Regions from separate parts of the Chitinophaga pinensis DSM 2588 genome, predicted to be linked through region 2. Evidence: riboswitches for the same ligand, from Rfam matches in the RefSeq annotation. Region 2 holds a riboswitch; each other region holds the start of a gene.
What was found. A riboswitch is a leader RNA that binds a small molecule or an ion and turns the genes downstream of it on or off. The one in region 2 is predicted to bind cobalamin.
Positions count from the first base shown of each region.

Region 1: linked by a shared signal. The riboswitch ahead of metE (5-methyltetrahydropteroyltriglutamate--homocysteine S-methyltransferase) and the one ahead of CPIN_RS19570 (DUF5074 domain-containing protein) in region 2 are both predicted to bind cobalamin.
Region 3: linked by a shared signal. The riboswitch ahead of CPIN_RS29945 (DUF5074 domain-containing protein) and the one ahead of CPIN_RS19570 (DUF5074 domain-containing protein) in region 2 are both predicted to bind cobalamin.
Region 4: linked by a shared signal. The riboswitch ahead of CPIN_RS15585 (TonB-dependent siderophore receptor) and the one ahead of CPIN_RS19570 (DUF5074 domain-containing protein) in region 2 are both predicted to bind cobalamin.

Region 1 is NC_013132.1:8,140,006-8,143,861, reverse strand. Features, by position in the region: gene metE (5-methyltetrahydropteroyltriglutamate--homocysteine S-methyltransferase) at 42-2,351, opposite strand; cobalamin riboswitch at 2,511-2,721, opposite strand; gene pepT (peptidase T) at 2,960-3,856, shown strand, end outside.
Region 2 is NC_013132.1:4,895,522-4,899,377, reverse strand. Features, by position in the region: gene CPIN_RS19575 (TonB-dependent receptor) at 1-1,250, opposite strand, end outside; gene CPIN_RS19570 (DUF5074 domain-containing protein) at 1,474-2,526, opposite strand; cobalamin riboswitch at 2,689-2,899, opposite strand; gene CPIN_RS19565 (STN and carboxypeptidase regulatory-like domain-containing protein) at 2,968-3,856, shown strand, end outside.
Region 3 is NC_013132.1:7,651,219-7,655,074, forward strand. Features, by position in the region: gene pdxR (MocR-like pyridoxine biosynthesis transcription factor PdxR) at 1-49, shown strand, start outside; gene CPIN_RS29940 (hypothetical protein) at 406-1,164, shown strand; cobalamin riboswitch at 1,308-1,500, shown strand; gene CPIN_RS29945 (DUF5074 domain-containing protein) at 1,926-3,032, shown strand; gene CPIN_RS29950 (PKD domain-containing protein) at 3,111-3,856, shown strand, end outside.
Region 4 is NC_013132.1:3,862,855-3,866,710, forward strand. Features, by position in the region: gene CPIN_RS15585 (TonB-dependent siderophore receptor) at 1-2,185, opposite strand, end outside; cobalamin riboswitch at 2,366-2,558, opposite strand; gene CPIN_RS15590 (class I SAM-dependent methyltransferase) at 2,666-3,373, shown strand; gene CPIN_RS15595 (helix-turn-helix domain-containing protein) at 3,493-3,856, opposite strand, start outside.

The DNA of each region.
Region 1 (3,856 bases), 3.2 Mb from region 2:
TCATTGGTTTGAATAATGGATAAATGGTTATCTGGTAATGTTTATACCATTGTCTGAACCGCTACACGCATGTTGCGGGCGGCAGCTACCATGTTGCGTAATGCCTGCTCTGTTTCCGGCCATTTACGGGTTTTAAGTCCGCAGTCCGGATTCACCCATATATTCCGTGCCGGCAACAACTGTATAGCCTTTTCCAGCAGTTCTGTCATTTCAGCTACGGTAGGCACGCGTGGTGAGTGAATATCATATACGCCTGGTCCGATCTCATACGGATAATGGAAAGTGGAGAATACTTCCAGCAATTCCATCTGTGAACGCGATGTTTCTATGGTGATCACATCTGCGTCCATTGCAGCAATATTGCTGATAATATCATTGAATTCTGAATAACACATGTGCGTATGTATCTGTGTGGCATCTTCCACGCCGGAAACTGATACACGGAAGGCTTTTACAGCCCAGTCCAGGTAAGATTGCCAGTCCGCCTGACGTAATGGAAGCCCTTCTCTGATAGCAGGTTCGTCCACCTGTATTACCCGGATGCCTGCCTGTTCAAGATCCACCACTTCATCCCGGATAGCCAATGCTATCTGTAATGTGGTTTCAGCACGTGGCTGATCATCTCTTACAAAAGACCATTGAAGAATGGTAACAGGGCCTGTCAGCATTCCTTTCATCGGTTTGTTTGTCAGCGATTGTGCATAACTGCTCCATTCAACTGTCATCGGTGTACTACGTTGCACATCGCCATATATCACCGGTGGTTTTACGCATCGGGAACCATAGCTCTGTACCCAGCCGTTTTTTGTGAATACAAATCCTTCCAGTTGCTCACCAAAGTATTCCACCATGTCATTACGCTCAAACTCTCCATGTACCAGTACGTCTATGCGCAGGCTTTCCTGTAACTGTACAGAATCCTGTATGGCTTTACGAATAGCTGTATCGTATCCTTCTTTTGTAATATCTCCTTTTTTCAGATCGGCGCGTAGCTTTCTGATATCTTCTGTTTGCGGAAAAGAGCCGATTGTCGTTGTAGGAAACAGCGGCAATTGCAATACTTCTTCCTGTGCTTTCTGACGGGCAGTGAATATGCTTTTACGTGCTGCATCTGCAGGCGTCAGGGCTGCCAGGCGCGCTTTAACAGCTGGTTTATGAATAATAGCAGCTGTTGCTCTTTCCTGCATGGTGTGCTGGTTTGTTTGCAGCAGCAATTCATCATGACCATTCAGAATATCTTTCAACGCGATCACTTCATACACTTTCTGTTTTGCAAAAGCCATCCAGTTTTTGATCTGTGGTGTAAGTACGGATTCGTCTGTTTCCAGTTCAAGATCATAAGGTGTATGCAGCAGTGAACAGGAAGTCGCTATGAGTACTCGTTCTCTTCCAAGGGCTGCAATCGCCTTATTAATCAGCAGGAGGGACGTATCGTAGTTGTTTTTCCATATGTTACGACCATTCACAACACCTACAGAAAGTTGTAAACCGGCAGGTAAAGCCGCCAGTAAAGTATCCAGTTGTTCCGGCGCTCTGACCAGGTCTATATGTAAAGCATCTACCGGCAACTGTGTGGTCAGGGCTGTATTATCCTGTAATCCGCCAAAGTAGGTAGTCAGCAGAAGTTTCAGTGCAGGAACTGCTTTTCTGATCTTCGCATATGCCTGCAGGAAGAGGTCCTGTTGTGCCGGTGTCAGGTCCAGTACAAGGGTAGGTTCATCTATCTGTATCCAGGTAGCGCCTGCCTGGTAAAGTGATTGTAATACTTGGATGTATACCGGTAATAGTTTATCCAGCAAGGCTGGCAGCTGTAAGGATTCCTCTTTTATTTTTCCCAGGAGCAGGAAGCTGACAGGACCTACCAATACAGGTTTGGTATGGATGCCGATCGCCTGTGCTTCTTTGAATTCTTCCAGGCATTTATTGTACAGCAGACTGAATTCCTGTGAAGCATCAAATTCAGGTACCAGGTAATGATAGTTGGTATCAAACCATTTAGTCATTTCCATGGCCGTTGCATCAAATCCGTTTTTCTGATAGCCACGTGCCATCGCGAAATACAGCTCCGGACTGCTCGGTGTAACAAGACTTTCCTTTAATGCCTGGAAACGGGCAGGTATAGCGCCGGTCATGATACACATATCAAGTATCTGATCGTAATAAGAGAAATCATTTGAAGGAATCAGGTCAATTCCTGCCTGATGTAATGTCTCCCAGTTCTGTCGGCGTAACTGTCTGGCGGTAAGCTGTAATTTTTCAAGGGAGATCTTTCCGGTCCAATAGGCTTCATTGGCCTTCTTCAATTCCCGGTTGCTACCAATACGCGGATAGCCAAGAATGTTGGTTTGCATACTTGCATGTTTTTAAAGGAGTGAAATAATAGGAGACTTACTGCAGGTATGCGATACGGGAATGAGAAGGGCAGGGACAGGCGGCAGATCGCTGACGGGATGTCAACAATAGAGTGCCGGCGCTGATAACCTGATGACTGCTCCATATTCGCGAAAGCATACATCAATCTGTCTGTGGCAAGTATCCTGGCTTGTAACAGTTATGACCGTCCTTCTCGTCTGTACGTCTGCAGACGTACCCGACAATGGACATATGCCGGCCATAACCCGGGAGGTTACTTACAGTTGCGCGTCAGCCCGTGATTTACACACGGTTCCTTTTTAATTCCTTCTTTTTTACCGGAAGAACACCGCAAACAGTTATTGAGTGGCATTTAAGTTCCACAACAATATAAGTAACCTTGTTTATTTTCTGTGCAAACTTAGTATTGTGGAACAAAATTATTATAAAGTATTTTTATTTGGTGTTTTGTTCTTATATAGATCTTCATGTAGATGATTGTACTGTTTTGGATCAGAATTGCGATTTAAACAGTGATTTTTTCTGCCGGACATAGAAAACGGGCTGTACTTATTTGCCGGAATCCGAAATTCCTTACGTTTGCAATATGTTCAATAATTATAAATACACGGTAACTGAGCGCTTTATGCGCTATGTACAGATAGATACACAATCAGATCCACTCAGCAAGACCTTTCCTTCCACAGAAAAGCAGAAAGATCTTGGCCGCCTGCTGGTCAGCGAGTTACAGGAAATGGGCATCAAAGATGCCATCATGGATGAACATGGTTATGTGTTTGCCACGATCCCCGGTAATACAGATAAACAGGTGCCTGTTATCTGTTTCTGTTCTCACATGGATACCTCCAGCGATTGTAGTGGTAAAGATGTAAAACCAATTGTTCATCGTCAGTATGACGGAGGCGATATTGCTTTGCCGGAAGAGGGTACGGTGATCAGAGCTACCGAGCATCCTTACCTGGTTTCTAAAAAAGGAGATGATATTATTACCGCCAGTGGAACTACGCTGTTAGGTGCAGATGACAAAGCAGGTGTAGCTGAAATTATGGATGCCGCACAGTTCCTGCTGGCACATCCTGAAATCAAACATGGCGATATCCGTATCCTGTTTACACCGGATGAAGAGGTAGGGCGTGGTGTGGAAAAACTGGATATGCAACGCCTGGGTGCGCAGTTTGGTTATACATTAGATGGTGGTGAACGTGGTTCACTGGAGAATGAAAGCTTTTCTGCAGATGGCGCAAAGATCACCATAAACGGTGTTAGCGTACATCCGGGTACAGCCAAGGATAAATTGGTGAGTGCCATTAAGATAGCCAGCGAAATCGTGGATGCGCTTCCGAAAGACAGTCTGTCACCCGAAACTACGGAAGACCGTCAGGGCTTTATTCACCCGGTAAGGATACACGGTATCGTAGAACATGCGGAGATCGATTTTATACTGCGTGACTTCATAACGGCTAAACTGGAAGATCATGCCGCC
Region 2 (3,856 bases):
TGTCCGGAGCTATATAACTTTGTCTTTTCGTTAATAAAGGTCGCCAACAGGTTTCCCTGCATTTCCACTTGTCCGAGATGCAATTGCGTAGCTGCAGCAGCCAGGGTCGTATAACGGGTAGGAATCGCGAAATGGTCCAGGTTAACAGCCGTCATTTCATTCAGCTGAAAGTCCGCCGAAAGCGCCACATCCCAGAAAGAAGTCAGTTTATACTGGTTAGCGGAGGAAATATAATATTCATGCTGGCGATAGCGGTTCATGAGCGGACCGTAATCCGTAATGATCGATGTATCAAGATAACGTACATAATCATACATATACTTGGCATTCAACAACATGGTATACCGCTTGCCGAATTTCTTGTTGTAGGAGGTTTGTACAAACAGATTGCGGTCCCACTGGTGTTGCCCGTTATAGAACTTATTACTGACAATAGCGCCAGGCAGTCCGCGGGTGGAATTGTAATAATAAACTTTCGCGTGCCAGGTACTGCTGTCTTTAAACTGCCCGTAGAGCCCCCCTTCTACGCGGGAAGCGTCTATACCGGCATTTTCCCTGACAGCGGTCGTATCATAGGTACCATTGGTGTACCTGAATTTATACCGGCCATTGCCATGCAGCCATTCACTGCTGATAACTGCTGACAGGTTACTGGAGATCTTTTGTTCCAGTCGTACCGAGGGGTTGACCATACCGAACGAACCGGTCTTAATAGCTACTTTGCCATGCGTGGTTTCTCCTTCATGAAAAATCGGTTTCCTGGATTGCAGATAAATGGAGGAAGCTGCAGAAAATCCTTTTGCAGGTTGAAGAATAGCGCCTTTCTGCGCATTATAAAGATCGATCTGTTCTATATTATCCAGCGAAAAACGCCCCAGATCCACGGTACCGTTCTGCGCGTTGCCCAATTGTATACCGTCATAAAATACGCCCACATGGTTCGTTCCCATACTGCGTACGTTCAGGGTTTTGAGTCCACCTAAGCCACCGTAATCTTTCAGCTGTACCCCTGAAAAGAAGCGTACGGCGTCAGCCACAGACAGGCTATTCATCTTCTCCAGCGCAACACCGCTCAGTGTCTGTACAGGAGAAACGGAATTATTCTTACTGGAAAAAATGGTAACGCCCTGTAGCATCCGGGCAGCAGCAGTATCTTTTGGTACTGCTGCTGCGGATGCCGGCTTCGCCTTATCCTGTGCAAACAGAGATAGCGGCAGAAAGGAAAGAAGTATAAGAAGACGGTAAGTCAATTAAATGTTGTTTTAACTACAAAAGCTCCCAGTTAAGAATTAGGAATTAAGAATTAGGAATTAAGAATTAAGAATTAAGAATTAAGAATTAAGAATTAAGAATTTATCATTTATTGACGCCTCGGGTGCATTCTAAGCTGAATACCACGCCGGCCCATATTGATATTAGGAACGTCCTTTCTTCTGGAAGGCTAACCAATTCTTAATTCTTAATTCCTAATTCCTAATTGATTATCATGCCCGGGAAGAAATACCCCTTGTAACTCGTTGCGTGCAGCAGCGCGCCATTTGCCGCACTATGTATATACAGCTGGTTATTAATATCAGCGCCATACAGATTCGCATTACTGTTCAGCACCAGTATATTTCTGATACGATCAAACCAGATACCCTTTCCGAAGAAGTACTGTCCTGAAGGCAATGTGATAAATGGCGTATTCAGAGATGCTGCCTGTCCCGGAAGATATTTATAGACTTTATTGTTACCGGAGATTATATAGATCGCATTTTCAGTGGTAGATGCTACCATCGAGCTGCTATTGTAGGTAAATTCATTGTAATACACCGGGAAATTGGTGGTGATGCTGTCTACAGACAATGCACCGGCATTGATCTTTTTCAGCTGTGTTTTCGAAGCCGCCCATACGCTACCGTCCTGGCTTTGTACAAAGCCAGATACTGCTGTACCGAGTTTCTTTGCGACACTGTAGTCATTGGTATTGAGTACCACGATACCATCGTTCACAGACAGGAGAAAAATATGATTGCCACTTCTGAACATATCTGTTACTTCTCCTGTTACCCCTGGAATGGCCGTGCCGAGCGTAAGGTTAGTCAGGTTTACGGGGAAAACGCCGGTGCTGGTACTTAGCAAACCTCTTGTTTCATCCACACCGACAAATGAACGGCCATCATCGCCCGGCAAAGACTCGATACGATTGGTTTCTTTTAATGTTTTGGCATCCAGCACGACCATTGGAGCGCCGTATTTACCAACAAGATATATTTTATTATTATAAACGGTACCAAACTCCATGGTACTGGTATTCGGACCTAATGTTTTACCGGGATTTTCAGCGCTGTAGACGTATTCTATTACCGTATCCTTGTCATAGTCAAAGAAGTTAAGATCCCCTGCTCTTGTACCATAGTTACCTTCCGTTACCATCAGAAAGCCGGTGCCATACTTTGATGGGATGACTACATCATCATCCGTTTTACAGGCAGCGGCTAGTAACAGACCACCTAATAACCAGAGGCGTAAATTTTTATACATACATCGAATTTTTATTACAATAGATAAGTTTAGTCTGGACAATAATTTTTACTAAACGGCAGTCAAACCGTCTATTTGGGGCATATCTTCAGCGGACTTTTAAACTACTTGAAATAAGCCTAAAGGCTATTACAACATCAGCGCTTTTCACCCGAAGACACGATATAGCTGTTGCAACTGGCAGGTCTTCTGGCTCTCCTGCTTTTCCCGGGCCTTCCCGTTCCGCCTGGGGCGGACAGTGGCTTTGAAGAGTATACCGGAAAAAACGAACGCGTATTGCGATACAGGATTACAGCTACGGGGATAGCTCCGGAGTTACACCGGATTCCCTATTAATTCGCCTTCAGGCGAAACCAAATGCGGCACAAACCTACTGTATGAGCAGTAAATATCCAAAAAGAAAAATACGTAGTATCTTGCCGCAAATTCAAAACTGTTCTGTTGAAACAACTATTTCTGATAGTAGCATTCCTCTTCGGGAGCTACTCCAGCTATGCCCAAAGCCTGCTTAACAAAACCGTCTCAGTCATCGCAGACCGCAAACCCCTGGCTGCTGTACTGGACGATATCAGTATGCAGGGGGATTTCCATTTCTCTTATGTCAAGGAATTTATTCATGATGATAGCCTGGTGACGGTCAATGTCAGCAATCGCTCTGTCAAACAAGTGCTCGACATATTGTTTCAGGGCAATTTCCAGTTCCGCGAGATCGGTAATCAGATCATTATACAACCCGGCACCTCTTCAAAAGAGAAGTGGTATGTAGTCAGCGGACAAATCAAAGACGCCACCACCGGGCGTCCTATCGTGAATGCCAGTGTCTATGAAGGCGTACAGCTGATCTCTACCCTAACCGATGATCAGGGGTATTTCAGGCTGCGTCTCCGTGAAAAGGAAAGAACCGCGGCCATGCTGACCGTCAGCAAGGAACTGTACCGCGACACCATCATGCTGGTACCTGGCGGGCATGACCAGGAAATGAACGCCACTATCAAACCCGCAGCCCCTATACAATTATCAATAGTAGACGTCAATCAACATACACATGTAGAACAGACTTTCTTTGGCCGTTTCTTCCTGTCTTCCAAACAGCGGATGCAGAGTTTGAACCTGAGTGACTTCTTTACCCGCCAACCCTATCAATACTCCCTCTTACCTGCTTTAGGCACACATGGAAAGTTGGGTTCGCAGGTGGTAAATAAATTTTCCATGAACCTGATAGGTGGCTATACCGCCGGTCTGAGTGGTGTCGAAATAGCCGGCATCTTCAATATTGACCAGAAAGCTGTCAAGTGGGTACAGGTAGCCGGCGTCTTTAATATAGTAGGCG
Region 3 (3,856 bases), 2.8 Mb from region 2:
AGAAGAACAGTTGACCGAAGGGATCACCCTACTGGGTAAGTATCTCTGATGCTGCCAGATTGACCTGATTTACGCGTCATAGGGAGATCCAGTATAGATGCGTCGTATATACGCCGTATATAAAGCATGTATATATCGTATCAAGCCTATTTTTCAGAAAATGAGGGGCATTCAGGACAATCAAACCATAACATTATAATAGTCAACACAAAACACATACACTAGCTTATAACTACGGGCCAATTTACTTCCGGAATTCCGAAACTACGAGCACAAAACACTGTCAAAGTGACGTAGTTTTCCCGAATGAGAAATACCAGGGAAACACGCTATACGTTGCATAGAAGAATAATTTACCTTGCAGTGGAAAAGATCCATTTCTGTTAACTACCCACAAACGAACTTATGAAAAGAGTATTCATCGCCATCTTATTACTGGCCACCAGTTTTGTGGCAGTACAGGCACAGGAAACAACAGCTGAACATCAGAAAGTAATTGCCGAATTTATCAGCAACGTAAAACAACAAAACAAGGAAGCACTGGCTGCTAAAGTAGCATTCCCCCTAAGAAGAGATGCACCTATCCCACCGGTAAAAACAAAGGAAGAATTCCTGGAGAGATATAACGAGATCTTTGATGAATCACTCATAAAAGCAATCGTCAATTCCAAACCAGATAAAGACTGGATAGCAATGGGATGGCGTGGCATAATGCTTGAACACGGTAAAGTATGGCTGGATGATAATGGTAAACTGATTGCAGTGAATTATCAATCCACTATTGAAAAAAGAAAACAAGCCGCACTGATCTCCAGCGATAAAAAAGAACTGGACAAATCAGTCAGAAAATATAAACGACCGGTGTACCTGCTGGAAACACAAAAGTTCCGCATCAGGATCGATAATATGGGAAAAGACCAGTATCGCTATTCTTCCTGGAAATTACAAAGCAAGATGAATGAGACGCCTGACCTCGTAATAGATGGTGGCAAAGTTGTCTTTGAAGGTACAGGTGGTAATCATTACTACGAATTCGTCAACAATGGCTACACCTACGAATGCGTATTCACCGTATTAGGCGAAAAAGAGGCTCCGCCAGCCCTTGTAAAGATCACCAAAGACGGTAAAGAACTGCTGTCGCAAAATGCCACTATCATCAGATAGCAATCAGAACTTAAAAAATTATAAAAAAAACGTCCTGCCAACAGCGGACGCTTTTTTATTCATACCACAAAACGGAACGCACATTTATTGTGACTTCTCCCATCTCCTGTATGGCTATCACCTAATTCTTAATTCTTTTCCGTACTTTCGCTCCTGCAAATGGTTGCCCGCACTCCGGGCATTAAAAGGGAATCCGGTGCAAAACCGGAGCTATCCCCGTAGCTGTAACCTGAGTATCATTTCGGTTCTCTCTTTGCCACTGTCTCGCCTCAGGCGGACGGGAAGGCCACCGGAACATCAGGGAGCCAGAAGACCTGCCCCTTGCAACTTCATTCAAGCGCTTTCGGGTGAAAGGCGAAGAGTGTAGCCTGTAAAGGTTCTATATTCTTTTCTGGTGTTTATTTACCCCCTTTGCGCATACTGCATTAGCTGTCGTGTGTGTGATGTGATTGTTATATGTATGCTCCTGTGCCACTATCTGTAGCAAACAGGCATACATATACGCCATGTTACATGTACACCGCAATTGTTGCCGTGTGTAATGTGATTGTTGATTCGTACGCCCGCCTATGCTGCTAACAACAGCTGACAGGCATACGTATGACCATATCACATACATACCGTGTGTGTAAGAGATGATTGATACGTATTCCCACCTATGCCGTTATCAACAGTAGACAGGCATACGTATGACTACATTTCAAACTCGGTCGCATCATTGAATGAAGGGTATGGATGTGCTTAATCACTCAACCCTTTATATGAAAATCAAACATTACCTGCTCGTACTCGTAGCACTACTGCCTTTACTGCACGCATGCAGAAAAGATGAAACAGAACAACTGTCCCTGCCCGCTATCGCAGCTAACAATGCCATCGCTGCTACCGGTTTCGCGAACGGCTTCTTTATCGCCAATGAAGGCTGGTACGGACACGGTTCCGGTGACCTGCACTTCTACGACTACAGTGCCGATACCCTGCGACTCAACATTTACGCAGCCGCAAACCCCGGCAAAACATTAGGTGGCGCTACCAGTACTTTACAGTTCGCCACTACGTTCAGAAACAAAATGTACATCGTTGTCAAAGCTGGCGGTCCGCTGGTTGTAACAGACGCTAACACCATGGTGGAAACAGCCCGGCTGACGACTATGCCCGACAATGACGGACACGCCTTCCTCGGACTTGACAGTACCAAAGGCTTACTCACCACCAGCGGTGGCGTATATCCGATTGCCCTCCCCGGACTCACTGCCGGCGCCAAACTGCCTGGTATCAGCAGCTATAGCGGCGATATGATCAAAGCAGGCAATTATATCTTTGTACATGCACAAACAGAAGGTATCGTCGCCTACAACGCTTCCTCACTCACAGTAGCACGTTCCTTCGGTACGGCAAACCTTTGTTTTGCACTGGGTAAAGACGGCGCAGTATATGCCGCTAACACAGACTCCCTGATCCGTATCAACTCCACTACCCTGGCACGTAGCGCCGTTAAACTGCCATTCTCCACACCATCTCCATGGGGGGCATGGCGCCATTCCGCGATTACGTCTTCTACGACAGACAGCAGCATTTTTATCGTACGTAACAATGGCTTCATGGGTGGCACCACGCTCTATCGTTACGTTATCGGTAACACCGCTTCACTGTCTACACCGTTCATTACACTGCCATCCGGACAATACTTCTACGGCGCAGGTACTGCCTACGACAAGAGTAACAATACACTCGTCGTAACCACCGTCAATGGGCCATTTACCGGTAGCGTTAACACGGTCCTCCGCTACAACGCAAGCACTGGTGCACTGATTAACTCAAATGTCTTCAATGGCTGGTACTTCCCTGCCATGCCCGTATTTCATTAACTCATAAACCCTCCGTGTTTCTTCATCACCTGATAGAAGAGACACGGAGTCATTTACCATTTAACAAAAAAGATTATCATGCGAAAAATTCTACTCGCTGCAACAGCGATTACGCTTATCATCAGCAGTTGTTCGAAAGATGAAGATGTACAACAACCGCCTGCCGAAGCGCCTAAAATCACCATTACCACTCCCGACGGCGGTTTCGCGGTGGATAACAGGAAATGGTTCAAAGTAAACCCCGCCGTAGTAAGCGATTCCGTCTCTACCACCTACACCTGGGTATTGAATAATGATACCATCAGTACAGCAAAAAATCTGCTGTATGCATTCGGTGATGCAGGCACCTTTACGCTCACCTTTACCGCAAAAAATAACGCCGGCAGCACACAGCAACAGATTACTGTAAAAGTGACGGGAAAGACGTACACAGGCGCTGTAACGGTGTTTGATTACTTCCCCGCGCCAGGACAGTTCACCAACGGTCTGCCTCCCTGGGAAGAAGGTAACACAGATAAAGAAATGATCGCAAAAGCGCAGGAACAGCTGAATACAAATGGCATGATCTCCCTCGGTGGCTTCGGCGGTTATGTTGTACTCGGAACAGATCATACGATCATCAGCAAAAAAGAGGAATATGATTTCCTCCTGAAAAGTAATGCCTTTCCTAACTGGTCTGAAGCCGGTATCGTGATGGTGGCTATAGATGCCAATGGCAACGGACTACCCGATGATGAATGGTACGAGATCGCTGGCTCCGATTATAACAGCCCCGAGACGACACACGGCTATCAGATCACCTATTACAAACCGGACGAAAACAA
Region 4 (3,856 bases), 1.0 Mb from region 2:
GACTCAGACCACGTAAGGCAGTTTGTTGCAGTTGATAGTTTACCCATATGTTGGCCATGTGTTCAGGCGCCAGCGCCACTGTTTTGCCTGCAACAGCATTGATCTCACTTCCTGCAAAAGGACGATACTTTGCTTCCGTAAATGTATACCCGGCATTGACATCAAGCCCTGCCAGCGGACTACCTTGCAATTCGATTTCATATCCTTTGGAATCCGCAGCACCAACACGTTTGTATAGACCACCCGGCAGACTCTCCACCTGGTTATTCTTTCTCATATAATAAAGCGAACCAGTGAGTGACCATGCTTTGCTCAGGTCCAGCCGGGAACCGAATTCTGCCTGGTAACCATCTTCCGGATCAAAGGTTTCACCATTAGGTGCAACCCTGCGGGAAGGTTTGAAATAGGTGGAGTAAGACCCGTATACGGACAATGCTTCAATGGGCTGATATACCAGTCCTGCGCGGTACGTGAATGCGGAAGACGGGATGTCTGTTTTGGCGCCTTTATCTGTTACATGGTGAGTTCTGTCTATCTTATTGGTATAATAAGTGCCCCTGAAGAGATCATAACGGAGGCCCGCCAATGCTTTCAGTTTATCCGATAACTTCAGCCATTCCTGTACATAGAAGCCATGTACCTGCTCTTCTGTCGCCCTGTACTGTGTCTGATAATAATCGATATTACCCTGACTCAGCACCGGATTTTGTACCGCGATCTGTGCATAAAGTCCGCTACCAGAAATATTACCGTTGTAAGTTTTACGATCTAAGATGCTGAGGGAATAACCAAACAATAATTTATGCCCGATATTACCTGTTTGCGTCGTATACGTCAGCTCCAGCTGGTTTTGCAGGGGTTTGGTGATATGATTAAAATACAGGGGAGAGGTACGTGTCAGCGAGTCCATTCCTTCGTTGAAGGTCAGTTCCTCTGTTGAAAGATAATCGATGTTATCGTAGGAGTAAGACAGTTGGTCAGACAGTACGAGTTTACTGTTGAACTGATGCGTATATCGCAGCTGGAAATCGTAGCGGGTATTCTTCAGGAAATCCGCGGGATCATTGTAACGTGTATCAACGCTCATACCCGGGGCGATCTTACCGCCTTCCATTACGGGAATACCTGCATCTGTATCATATTTGTCTTTGTTAGCGCCAACACTCAGATAGAAGTTGTCACGCGAGGTTGGTGTGTATTCTAAGGCAAGATAAGCATTGTTAGTATTGACGCCTGATTGGCGATAGCCATCTGTTTCTGATAATCCGACGTCTACTCTGTAGGCGAGTTTATTATTGATTGCACCACCTGCACCAGCACGCATACGACGGGTATTAAAGCTGCCATAAGAGGCGGAGAATTCTGCTTTCTGTTCCTTAGAAGGACGTTTGCGTACCAGGTTAATGATACCACCCAGTGCGGAATGCCCAAATAATACAGAGGCGGGTCCTTTCAGTACTTCAATACGCTCAATATTAGCCAGGTTCGTACTGGGGGCACTGGTAGAGATGTTATGACGTTCATCTCTGACACCGTCTACGAGTAACACAAAGTTGTTGAAACCACGGATAGTGAAGTGCTGGAAACCGCCATAGGTAGTATTGGCACGTACGCCTGTCGTGTTTTTTATGGCTTCTCCCAGATCGTCTGTCCCTCTTTGTTCAAGTGTACGGGCAGAAACTGCGGAGGTGGTCAGCGGTAAGTCTCTGACAGGAACCGCTATTTTATTAATACCGGCAAAGGAGGATACCTGTGCGGTACTCACTGTTACTTCCGATAGCTGGCCGGTATGGCTGTTCAGCTGAAAGGAGAGAGAGGTTGTTTGTCCGCCGGTGACAACAGCCGGGTGTTTACCAGTGTGGTAACCTACGCCGCTGGCTGCGAGTGTATATGTCCCTTCAGGGATGTTTGAAAACGTAAAGCGGCCCTCCGTATCCGTTACTGTACCATGACCGGTGCCATGTAGTCTTACGGTGATATCCGCCAATGGTTGCCCCGTTTCTGTAGTGATCTGTCCGCGCAAATCACCGGTACGAGCTGCGTTTGTCTGCGATTGTGCATGGAGTTTGTTCACCTGTAAAAAAGGATGCACCATGCATACAAGCGCACAAAGAAAAACAACCTGTAAAGAGAAAGAAAAGTAATAATGACCTGTTCTGGCATTACCTGTTGTAGAAATTTGCATTGATAGCGTTGATGAAGAATATAAAAAAAATGTTCTTCAGCACTTTACCATGCGATCGGGTACAGCTATACAGAAAAGGCCGGAGGCTTGTATAAATACACAAATAGTCCACGGGCGTAATTGTTTATTACACCCCGGCTATACACCTCCATTCTCGACGTTGCTTCAGTCCACGAAAGCATTGCCAGCATAAAAAAGGCAGGTCTCCTGACTTGTAACATTGCTACCATCCTTCCCATCCGCCTTCGGCTGAACAGTGGATATTTTTTGGCAGCAACTGATTGTGTTACTTACAGTTGCGGGACAGTTCGTGATTTACACACGATTCCCTATTAATCTGCGGCTAAGCAGAACCTTTTTAAGTTGGGGAAAGAAAAAGAACTTGAACGGGGCAAATATAGCGTTTTTTTAATTTGCCCTTGCGTGTTCCCTTTTTCCAGTAAGCTGCTGCGTATTGAAAATTATTTTTATTTTTACCAGATGCCAGACAGACAAATACCTTACGCTTTTAACCCGGACATACGCTATCCGGCCTATCTCACAAGGAAGGCGCTCCTGAATGCGCTGACTATTTACATTCCTCAATTGAAAGGGCGTTTAATGGATTTTGGCTGTGGTTCAAAACCCTATAAGAGTCTGTTTTCTGTGGATGAATATATCGGTGTGGATTATGACAGTGAAGGCCATCCGCATGATGACGAGCCTGTAGATGTTTTCTATGATGGCAGACACCTGCCTTTCCCGGATCAGCATTTTGATGCAGTGTTCAGTACCGAGGTATTTGAGCATGTATTCAACCTGGAAGAGATTTTGCTGGAGATCAATAGGGTAATGAAATCAGGAGGTCGTATACTGATCACTTGTCCGTTTGCGATCTGTGAGCATGAAGAACCCAACGATTATGCCCGTTATACGCAATTTGCATTGCGCAGCCTATTTGAAAAGAGTGGTTTTAAAGTATTGCAGATAGATAAAACCGGCGGTAACATAGAGACGATTATGCAATTAAAGATTACTTATGTAGCGAAGCATATTCTACCAGTTTTCCGTAAAATACCGGTTGTAAGGTCATTGGCCCGTCTGGTCGTATATAGTTCCATGAACCTGTATGCGATGGTGTTAGCGGCTATTTTGCCCCGCAGAAAGGATCTTTATCTGAATAATGTCCTTTTGTGTGAGAAGTTATAAACTGTTCATCATTACTGCCGGTTAATATGGCGGTATTGCAATAATCATTCAATAAAAGAGGATGTCTGCTATATGGCAGACATCCTCTTTTATTAATAGCGATCTTCAGATACCTTCACTCACTTAAGTCCCTCGCGAAACTGTAGCGGCGTCATGTTCGTCTTGCTTTTAAAGAGTTTATTGAATGACTGCGGATGTTCAAATCCCAGTTCATATGCGATTTCTGCCGCTGTAAGCGCTGTGGTAGAGAGTTTTTGTTTAGCTGCTTCAATCAGCTTTGCATGAATATGCTGTTGTGTGTTCAGTCCGGTAAGGTTGCGCAACAGGTCACTCAGATAACCGGAAGATACGTTCAGTTGGTCTGAAAAGTACTTCACCGTAGGTATACCATGTTGCAGGCCCATTTCATCGGTATAGTACGTGTTCAGCAGTGTTTCAAATTGTTCTATAATCGGACTGCTGACGGTCTTTCTTGTAATGAAT